One region of the Allobosea sp. Tri-49 genome, then DNA from elsewhere that is predicted to be linked to it. Evidence: predicted binding sites of a transcription regulator. Region 1 holds the regulator's gene; the other holds the start of a gene.

Evidence for each region. The regulator LexA, encoded in region 1, represses DNA repair genes until DNA is damaged. The targets are predictions, from matches to a motif close to TGTTCNNNNTGTGTTCNG.
Region 2: a site for LexA is predicted at 2,454-2,471, ahead of uvrA (excinuclease ABC subunit UvrA). Genes of this name have one in related genera too.

The regions. Positions count from the first base shown of each region.
Region 1 is NZ_CP017946.1:1,182,443-1,187,356, reverse strand. Features, by position in the region: gene BLM15_RS05810 (molybdopterin molybdotransferase MoeA) at 1-1,021, shown strand, start outside; gene lexA (transcriptional repressor LexA) at 1,121-1,852, shown strand; gene BLM15_RS05800 (ComEC/Rec2 family competence protein) at 1,846-4,113, opposite strand; gene gltX (glutamate--tRNA ligase) at 4,285-4,914, shown strand, end outside.
Region 2 is NZ_CP017946.1:1,957,916-1,962,829, reverse strand. Features, by position in the region: gene uvrA (excinuclease ABC subunit UvrA) at 1-2,352, opposite strand, end outside; gene BLM15_RS09710 (MFS transporter) at 2,495-3,694, opposite strand; gene BLM15_RS09705 (GNAT family N-acetyltransferase) at 3,670-4,251, opposite strand; partial or broken gene BLM15_RS31820 (hypothetical protein) at 4,348-4,461, opposite strand; gene BLM15_RS09700 (LysR family transcriptional regulator) at 4,574-4,914, shown strand, end outside.

The DNA.
Region 1 (4,914 bases):
GGCGCGGGGGGCGCAGCTTCGCGTCATCGGCGAATCCGCTGCTGGCCGTGGCTTCTCTGGGAGAATTTCCCTCGGTGAGACGGTGCGGATCTTCACCGGAGCACCGTTGCCCGAGGGCGCGGACACGATCCTCATTCAGGAGCATGCCGAAGGTGTCGGCAGTCCGGTCATTCGGGTCGTCAAGCCTACAGATCCCGGCCAGTTCGTGCGCTTGGCGGGACTCGATTTCAGGACCGGCGAGGTCCTGCTGAAAGCTGGCCGCAGGCTCGACAGCGCTGCGCTCGGCCTGGCCGCAGCCGCGGGTCATCCGACGCTCGCCGTCCGCCGCAAGCCGCTGGTCGCGATCCTCGCCACCGGTGACGAACTCGTCCTGCCAGGCGAGACGGTCGGCCCCGACCAGATCGTCGCCTCCAACAGCTTTGCCCTCGCGGCGCTGGTCGAGCAGGCCGGCGGCACGGCGCTCGACCTCGGCATCGCCCGCGACAACCATCCCGACCTCGCCGGCAAGATCGAGGCGGCGCGCACGGCCGGTGCCGATGTCCTGATCACGCTCGGCGGCGCCTCGGTCGGCGAGCACGATCTCGTCCAGGCCGCGCTGAAGGCGCAGGGCATGGAACTCGGCTTCTGGAAGATCGCGATGCGCCCGGGCAAACCGATGATGATGGGCCGGCTCGGCGCCATGGTCGCGCTCGGCCTGCCGGGCAATCCGGTCTCCTCGATCGTCTGCGGGCACCTCTTCGCCATGCCGCTGGTCGAGGCGCTGCTCGGGGTCGAAGATCCGGCGCGCGACCGCAGCGAGCCCGCCATCCTCGCAATCGATCTGCCGGCCAATGACGAGCGCCAGGACTATCTGCGCGCCACCTTCGAAACCGCCGATGGCGAGCGGCGCGTCAGGCCCTTCGCCAAGCAGGATTCATCGATGCTGGCGAACCTGTCGCGCGCCGAGGCACTGGTGATCCGCCCGGTCTTCGCCAAAGCGGCCAAGGCAGGCGATTCCTGCCGCGTCATCCGGCTGCGCTGACCGCGTCATCGGCAGAACCCGCCTTGCGGAACACAAGGCGAACGAGTATGGTGTTCGTGCTTTGTTTCGATTCTAGCCCGAGAGGCGAGCGGCGCGACCATGCTGACACGCAAACAGTTTGAACTGCTTCGCTTCATCCATGAGCGCCTGCGCGAATCCGGGGTGCCGCCCTCCTTCGACGAGATGAAGGACGCGCTCGACCTGCGCTCCAAATCTGGCATCCACCGGCTGATCATGGCGCTCGAGGAGCGCGGCTTCATTCGCCGGCTTCCCAATCGGGCGCGGGCCCTCGAAGTCATCAAGATGCCGGACGGCATCGGCGGGCAGCAGGCGCAACGCGCCCGCTTCAGCCCCTCCATCGTCCAGGGCGGGCTTGGCCAAACCCCGCCGGCACCGGCAGCCACTCTAGCAAAGCCGCGCCCCACGGGCGCCGAGGAGAGCGGGCGCTCCACCGTCTCCATCCCCGTCATGGGCCGCATCGCCGCCGGCACGCCGATCTCGGCGATCCAGGACCGCAGCCATAGCGTCTCCATGCCGGCCGACATGCTCGGCGGTGGCGAGCATTACGCGCTCGAGGTCCGCGGCGATTCGATGATCGAGGCCGGCATCCTCGACGGCGACACCGTCGTGATCCGCAAGCAGGACACGGCGAACACCGGCGACATCATCGTCGCCCTGATCGACGACGAGGAGGCAACGCTGAAGCGCTTGCGCAAGCGTGGCTCCTCGATCGCGCTCGAAGCCGCCAACCCGGCCTATGAGACACGCGTGCTCGGACCCGACCGGGTCAAGATCCAGGGCCGCCTCGTCAATCTGATGCGGCGCTACTGAAGCGCCTCCAGATCCTGTGCCGGCTCCGCAACTGCTGCTGCAGTTGCCGGCGCAGATGTTGATTCGGGTGCCGGCCTCGGTTCCGGCCGCGCACGGGTCCATGGGCGCAGGCGCGCGGCCTCATCGGCCGTATAGGCGCGCCAACTGCCGCGGGCGGCATGATAGGCGGTCGCGCCATCGCGGATGAGCGCGCTGCGGTCGATCAGCCGGGCGGCGCAGGGCGCGCTCCAATAGAGCGACGTCACCACGAGGTCGGCCCGCTGGCAGTCCTCGACCAAAGCGAAGCGGTCGCGCGTATAAGCGACGCTGCGGCCGTCCGGCAGGCGGATGACGCAGCCGCGGGAATCACAGGCAGCGCCTTCACGCAAGGCCGTATCGTCGGGCGACCGCGAATCGCCGTCAGCATGCAGCCATTGCGTCAGCACGAAGCGGCTCGGCTTGCCGGCGAGCACCATCTTCCCCTCCGGCCCACGTACCAGCACGCCGGAACCGTCGCGCTCGATCAGGATGTCCGGCCGCGACGGTGCCGAGGCCAGCGCCAGTCCGCCGACCAGCGGCAGTGCGGCGAGGAAGCGCAGCGCCGTTGTCCACAAGGTCAGCCATAGCAGCGACAGCGAGAACAGGATCAGGGCGAGCGAGCCGAAGGCCGGCAGCACGACGGTCGAGCGGTCGATGCCGGCGACCCAATGGGCGAGTTGGAGCACGAGGCCCGACGCCCATCCCATCAGCGCCCAGGCCGGCCAGTCGAGCCCGAACGGATAGGCGAGCACGCCAAAGACGGCGGCCGGCATCACGATCAGCGAGACGAAGGGCAGTGCCAGCGCGTTGCCGAGCAGGCCGAACGGGTTGAAGGTCTGGAAGTGGAAGACACCATAGGGCGCCGTTGCCGCGGTCGCGACCATGGTCGTGGTCACGATACCGACGGCCGAGAGCCAGAGCGGGCGCAGCGGCCAGGGCCAGGATGCGGCAGCGGCGTCGGGCGGACGCTCCTGCCACCGTTCAGCGAAGGCGATCAGCGCCGCGACCGCCCCGAATGACATCTGGAAGCTCGGCCCGAGCACGGCTTCCGGCTCGCGCAGCAGCACGATGATCGCAGCGAGCGCGAGATTGCGCATGGAGAGCGCCGGCCGATCGACCAGGATCGCCCCGAGCATCACCAGCGTCATGATCAGCGAGCGCACCGTCGCGACCTCCGCGCCGGAGAAGACGCAATAGCCGGTCGCACCGGCCATGGCGGCGAGCGCCGCGAGCTTCTTCACCGGCCAGTAGAGTGCCGCTGTCTGCGACAGCGCGAGCAGAGCCCGCGCCAGCCAGAAGATCGTGCCGGCGGCTAGCACCATGTGCAGGCCCGAGATCGAAACGATGTGGTAGATGCCGGCGGCGCGCAGATCGTTGTTGGTCGCTTCGCTGATCAGTCCGCGCTTGCCGGTGACCAGCGCCGCCGCCATCGCCCCAGCCTGCCCGCCACCACTGGTCGCGATGCGTTCGGTCAATGCGTTGCGAGCTTGGTCGATCGCGACCGCCAAAGCGAGCCGGCGCGGCATCGGGGTCGGCGCCGGTGTAAGCGTGATTTTGCCGGCGATATTGCCGACGGCGCCGATGCCCTGGAAGAAGGCATCGCGGGCGAAGTCATAGCCGCCAGGACGCGCCGGGCCGGGCGGCGGCAACAGACGCGCCGTCGCGCTGATATGGTCTCCGGGCCTCAGCGTCGTCACCGGCGTGGTGACGCGCACCCGCCGCGGCCTCTGCGCAACCTCGATCCCCGGTAGGTCCGTGACCTGCACGACGATCCGCACGCCCTTCTCGCGCTGCTCCAGCGCCTCGACGAAGCCGGTAAGCTTGCCGACATGGTTCCGCGCCAACGCGGGGGCGGCGATGCCGGCGGTTCGCCAGGCTGCCGCCGCGAAACCGGCAAAGACGGCTGCGGCTGCAATGCAGACCGCCATGACGGCACGGCGGCGGCGCGTCAGCCAACCGGCGAGCGCACACAGGATCAGCCCGACCAGGGGAGCGGCCAGCCCAGGCTCGCGATCGGCCAGGAAATAGAGCAGCACACCGGCGCCCATACAGACCGGCAGCCAGTTGAAAAGACGCCGCCGCTCGACCTCGGTTTCGAGGGACTGGCGAAACCGACTACCCCATTCGTGCAACGGCAGGACTTCGGGCCAGGCGAAGCCACCGACGCGGCGCAGTCGCGCCGGCAGAGCCAGCACGCCGGCACGTCCCCTGCTACGGCGCTCTTCTGGCCCGTAGGAGAGCATCCGTCCCCCCATCGCCACCGCGCGAATGGTGAGCCCGTCCCCACAGGAGGCTCTTAACGGCGGCTGGCAAGCCATGTTACAGCGGCGGCGCCGGATGTCAGCCCCGGCCGAGGCCCGCATTGCAGCCCGCCCTCGCCTTTTTGCCTGCCCGTTCCCCCGGAGCCTGTTTTCATGAGCGATACGGTCGTCACGCGCTTCGCGCCGTCGCCAACCGGATTCCTGCACATTGGCGGTGCCCGCACCGCGCTGTTCAACTGGCTCTATTCCCGCCGCCATGGCGGCAAGATGCTGCTGCGCATCGAGGATACCGACCGCGAACGCTCGACCGAGGGCGCGATCGCCGCAATCCTCGACGGCCTCGCCTGGCTCGGCCTCGATTGGGACGGGCAGACCGTCTACCAGTTCCAGCGCGCCGCGCGCCATCGCGAGGTCGCCGAGCAAATGCTCGCCGCCGGCAAGGCCTATTACTGCTATGCGACGCCGCAGGAGCTCGACGCGGAGCGCGAAGCAGCCCGCGCCGAGGGCAAGCAGTGGCGCTATGACGGGCGCTGGCGCGACCGCGACCCGGCGACCGCGCCCGAAGGCGTCAAGCCGGTGATCCGCCTCAGGGCCGAGCAGACCGGCGAGACCGTGGTCGAGGACGAGGTCCAGGGCCGCGTCACCTGGCAGAACGAGAACCTCGACGATCTCGTGCTGCTGCGCTCGGACGGCAACCCGACCTATATGCTCGCCGTCGTCGTCGACGATCACGACATGGGTATCACCCACATCATCCGCGGCAGCGACCACCTGACCAATGCC
Region 2 (4,914 bases), 780 kb from region 1:
CTCGATCTTGATGACGCCGTCGCCCTGGCAGGCCTCGCAGCGACCCCCTTTGACGTTGAAGCTGAACCTGCCTGCTTGATAGCCGCGCGCCTTGGCCTCGGGCAGGCCGGCGAACCATTCGCGGATCGGCGTGAAGGCGCCGGTATAGGTCGCCGGGTTCGAGCGCGGCGTGCGGCCGATCGGCGACTGGTCGATGTCGATGACCTTGTCGAGATGCTCCATGCCCTCGATGCGGTCATGGCTCGCCGGATGCTCGATCGAGCCGTTGAGCTTGCGCGCGATTGCCTTGTAGAGCGTGTCGATGATCAGCGTCGACTTGCCGCCGCCGGAGACGCCGGTGATGCAGGTGAACAGGCCGAGCGGGATGTCGACCGTGACGTCCTTGAGGTTGTTGCCGCGGGCGCCGACGATCTTCAGGCTCCGGCCCTTCTGCGGCTTGCGGCGCTTGATGGGCACCGGCACGCTCATCTCGCCGGTGAGGTATTTGCCCGTGAGCGAGTTCGGGTCGCTGAGGATGTCTTGCGGCGTGCCCTTGGCGACGATCTCGCCGCCATGGATGCCGGCGCCGGGGCCGACATCGACGACATAGTCGGCGGTGAGGATCGCGTCCTCGTCATGCTCGACCACGATCACGGTGTTGCCGAGGTCGCGCAGGCGGCGCAGCGTGCCGAGCAGGCGCTCATTGTCGCGCTGGTGCAGGCCGATCGAGGGCTCGTCCAGCACATAGAGCACGCCGGTGAGGCCGGAGCCGATCTGGCTGGCGAGGCGGATGCGCTGGCTCTCGCCGCCCGACAGCGTGCGCGAGCCGCGCGCCAGCGTCAGGTATTCGAGGCCGACATCGAGCAGGAAGGTCAGCCGGTCGCGGATCTCTTTCAGGATGCGCGGGGCGATCTCGTTCTGCTTCGCCGACAGGCGCGAGGGCAGGGCGCTGACCCAGGCGAGCGCGTCCTTGACCGAGAGCTGCGAGATCTCGCCGATATGGCGCATGTCGATCTTGACCGCCAGCGCCTCGGGCTTGAGCCGGAAGCCGTTGCAGGCGGCGCAGGGCGTCTCCGACATGAAGCGGCCGATCTCCTCGCGGGCCCAGTCGCTCTCGGTCTCCTTCCAGCGCCGCTCCATATTGGTGATCACGCCCTCGAAGGGCTTCTTCACCTCATAGGCGCGCAGGCCGTCATTATAGGCCATGCGCACGGCCTCGGTGCCGGTGCCGAACAATATGGCGTCGCGCGCGCTCTGCGGCAGCTCCGACCACGGCTTGGTGGTCGAGAAGCCGAAATGCTTGGCGAGCGCATCGAGCGTCTGGCCGTAATAGGGCGAGGTCGACTTGGCCCAGGGCGCGATCGCGCCCTTCTTCAGGGAGAGGCCATGATCGGGAACGATCATCTCCGGATCGATCCGCATCTCGTGGCCGAGGCCGTCGCAGGCCGGGCAGGCGCCGAACGGGTTGTTGAACGAGAACAGCCTGGGCTCGATCTCGGGGATGGTGAAGCCGGAGACCGGACAGGCGAACTTCGAGGAGAAGGTGACGCGGCGGGCCTCGCCGTTCTCCTCCTTCTCGTCGGCATATTCGAAGACGGCGATGCCGTCGGCGAGGTCGAGCGCCTGCTCCAGCGAGTCGGCGAGGCGGGCGCCGAGATCGGGCCGGATGACGATGCGGTCGACCACGACGTCGATGTCGTGCTTGAACTTCTTGTCGAGCGTCGGCGCGTCCGGGATCTCGTAGAACTCGCCATTGACCTTGACGCGCTGGAAGCCGCGCTTCAGCCAGTCGGCCATCTCCTTGCGGAACTCGCCCTTGCGGCCGCGGACGACCGGCGCGAGCAGATAGCCGCGGGTCTTCTCCGGCAGCTCGACCAGCCGGTCGACCATCTGCTGCACGGTCTGGCTCTCGATCGGCAGGCCGGTCGCGGGCGAATAGGGGATGCCGGCGCGGGCCCAGAGCAGGCGCATATAGTCGTGGATCTCGGTGACGGTGCCGACCGTCGAGCGCGGGTTCTTCGAGGTCGTCTTCTGCTCGATCGAGATGGCGGGGGAGAGCCCGTCGATCTGGTCGACATCGGGCTTCTGCATCATCTCGAGGAACTGGCGGGCATAGGCCGAGAGCGACTCGACATAGCGGCGCTGGCCCTCCGCATAGATCGTGTCGAAGGCGAGCGAGGATTTGCCCGAGCCGGAGAGCCCGGTGAACACCACCAGCTTGTCGCGCGGAATCGCGAGGTCGATATTCTTGAGATTGTGCTCGCGCGCGCCGCGCACGGAGATGACGCGGGCGTTCGGATCGGCCGCGCGGTTGCGGTCGAACATGTCTTCCAGCGTCGCGGCCTGTTCGGCGAGCGTGGTCTTGCGAGCCATGGTGGTGTCCGAATTGAGCTAAGCCGTAGAGATAGGGCAATCGCCGGCTCGTGCCAGTGCGGCCGGGCGAGAGGCCGGCATGAGTAGCACGCAGTCGCGGATGTTGCCGCATTGTTCTTGCGGGGTGTGCTGACAGAGATTGTCAGGAGCGTGGCAGGCTACGGAAACGCCGGCGGAGCAGGATGGCGGAGACGAGCATCGCGAGGGCCAGAGCCCCGGACAGGATCAGCGCCGCCGAGGCGCCATAGCGTTCGATCAGCAGCGCATAGCCGAGCGGGGCTGCGGCCGAGAGGAAGAAGCCCGGCGCCAGCAACCGGCCGACATAGGCGCCATAGCTCTTCGGATCGAACAGCATCAGCGGCAGCGTGCCGCGCGTGATCGTCAGCACGCCATTGCCGGCGCCGTAGAAGAAGGCAAAGGCCAGCGCTGCCATGGCGCTGGCACCGCCGAAGAGGCCGACCACGAAGCAGAGCGGCAGCGCCAGGCAGGCGACGAGGTTGAGGTCGAACGGGCTGGTGCGCGCGCCGAATAGCACCTCGCCGAGCCGCGCCAGCGACTGGCCGATGCCGCGCGTCGCGCCGATCCAGACCGCGGCCGCGGCGGGCAGGCCGAGCCCGGCGAGGATGCCGATCATATGGGCGGACATGCCGGCATTGAGGACACCGGCGAAGGTGACGATCAGCGCATAGAGCAGGCCGGCGAAGCGGGTATCGGCCGGGCTGAGCGTGATGACGGGCTTCGCTGCGGCCGCACTGGGCAAAGGCCGTGCCGAGCCTGCCGGCAATGTCAGGTGCAAGGGCAGAGTGAGAAGCGCGAAGCCGGCATAGGCGATCAGCGCCCCGCGCCAGCCGAATTGCTCAGCGAGTGCGTGGCCAAGCGGCCAGAACACGGTCGAGGCGAGGCCGCCGAGCAGGGTGATCTGGGCGATAGGCCGGCGCGCGGCGCTGCCGCCGATCCGGGCCAGCGCCGCGAAGGCGGCGTCGTATAGGGTGAGCCGCATCGCGAGGCCGAGGCAGAGCCAGGCGGCGTAATAGGTCGGAATCGTGTGAGCGTAGGCGAGGCCGAGGCAGCCGGCGGCGGTGAGCAGCGATCCCACGCACATCACGGTGCGGCCGCCATGTCGGTCGATCAGGCGGCCGACCGCGCCCGAGGTCAGCCCCATCACCAGCAGGCCGGCCGAGAGCCCGCCATGGATGATCGCCTGCGACCAGCCGAGTTCGCCCGCGATCCGCTCGCCGAAGGCGCCGACCAGATAATAGGAGACGCCCCAGGAGATGAGCTGCGCCAGCCCGAGGCAGAAGACGGTGCTGCGGGAGATCACCGGGCCGGCTCGGTTGCCCATGGCTGTGGCAGCGTCTCGTCGCCGGGCCCGAGGCTGCGCTGCATCAGCACGGTGTCGACCCAGCGGCCGAACTTGAAGCCTGTCGAGCGCAAGGTGCCGATCGGCTCGAAGCCGAAGCGGCGGTGCAGGCCGATCGAGCCGGCATTGCTGCTATCCCCGATATTGGCGAGCATCTGACGCCACGGTCCGGCCTCGCACCGGCCGATCAGGGCGCCGAGCAAGGTGGAGCCGATCCTGCGACCACCGAACCCGTCGGCGACATAGATCGAGTCCTCGATGGTGTGGCGATAAGCCGGACGGGGGCGATAGGCCGTCGCATAGCTGTAACCGACGATCCGGCCGCCCTGCTCGGCAGCGAGATAGGGCAGACCTAGCCCCAGCACCGCCTGCCGGCGCGCCAGCATCTCCTCGACGCTCGGCGGTGTCTCCTCGAAGCTGGCGAGGCCATGCAGGACATGGTGGGTGTAGATCGCCTGGATCGCGCCCATGTCCGCCTCCTCAGCATCGCGGACGAGGATGGGCGGTGCCGTGTTGCCGGCGGACTCAGAAGTCGGCATCGCAATCGTTCCGGCCCAGCAGGGCCGCCCTTCAATCGTGTCGGCGCGCCCGTTCAGCGCTTCCTGCCGCGTCACGCCGATATCGGCGAGGCGGCGCTCGTCGAGCTCGCGCAGGGCCCGCAATTGCTGATAGCGCGAATGCTGGGAGGTGCCGACATAATCTGCTGCCTCTCGCAACAGCCATCGTCCCGTAGACCAGATCCTGCCCATTGCTCGTGCCTCGCCGCGGCCGGATTCTTCCGAACCGCCAAGGCACCTTGCGCTTTGCCCTTTCATAAATGAAGCTTCTCGAAGTTATACGGAGCATAAGAAATTCTTTGAGATGCGCGATCTTCGCCTCGACCAGCTCGACAGCTTCCGCCAGGTGATCGCGCTCGGCAGCTTCTCGGCTGCGGCCGAGCGGCTTGGCCTGAGCCAGCCGGCGGTCAGCCTGCAGATCCGCGAACTGGAGCGCCGGCTCGGCACGCTGCTGATCGAGCGGGTCGGGCGCCGGGCCCAGCCAACGGCGGCGGGCGTCGAATTGCTCGACCATGCCGGGCGTATCGCGGCTGCTGTGGCGGCGGCGCGCGAAGCCATGGCGCGGCACGCGACCGGGGCGATGGGCCGTGTCCGGATCGGCACCGGGGCGACCGCCTGCATCTTCCTGCTGCCGCCGGTGCTGCG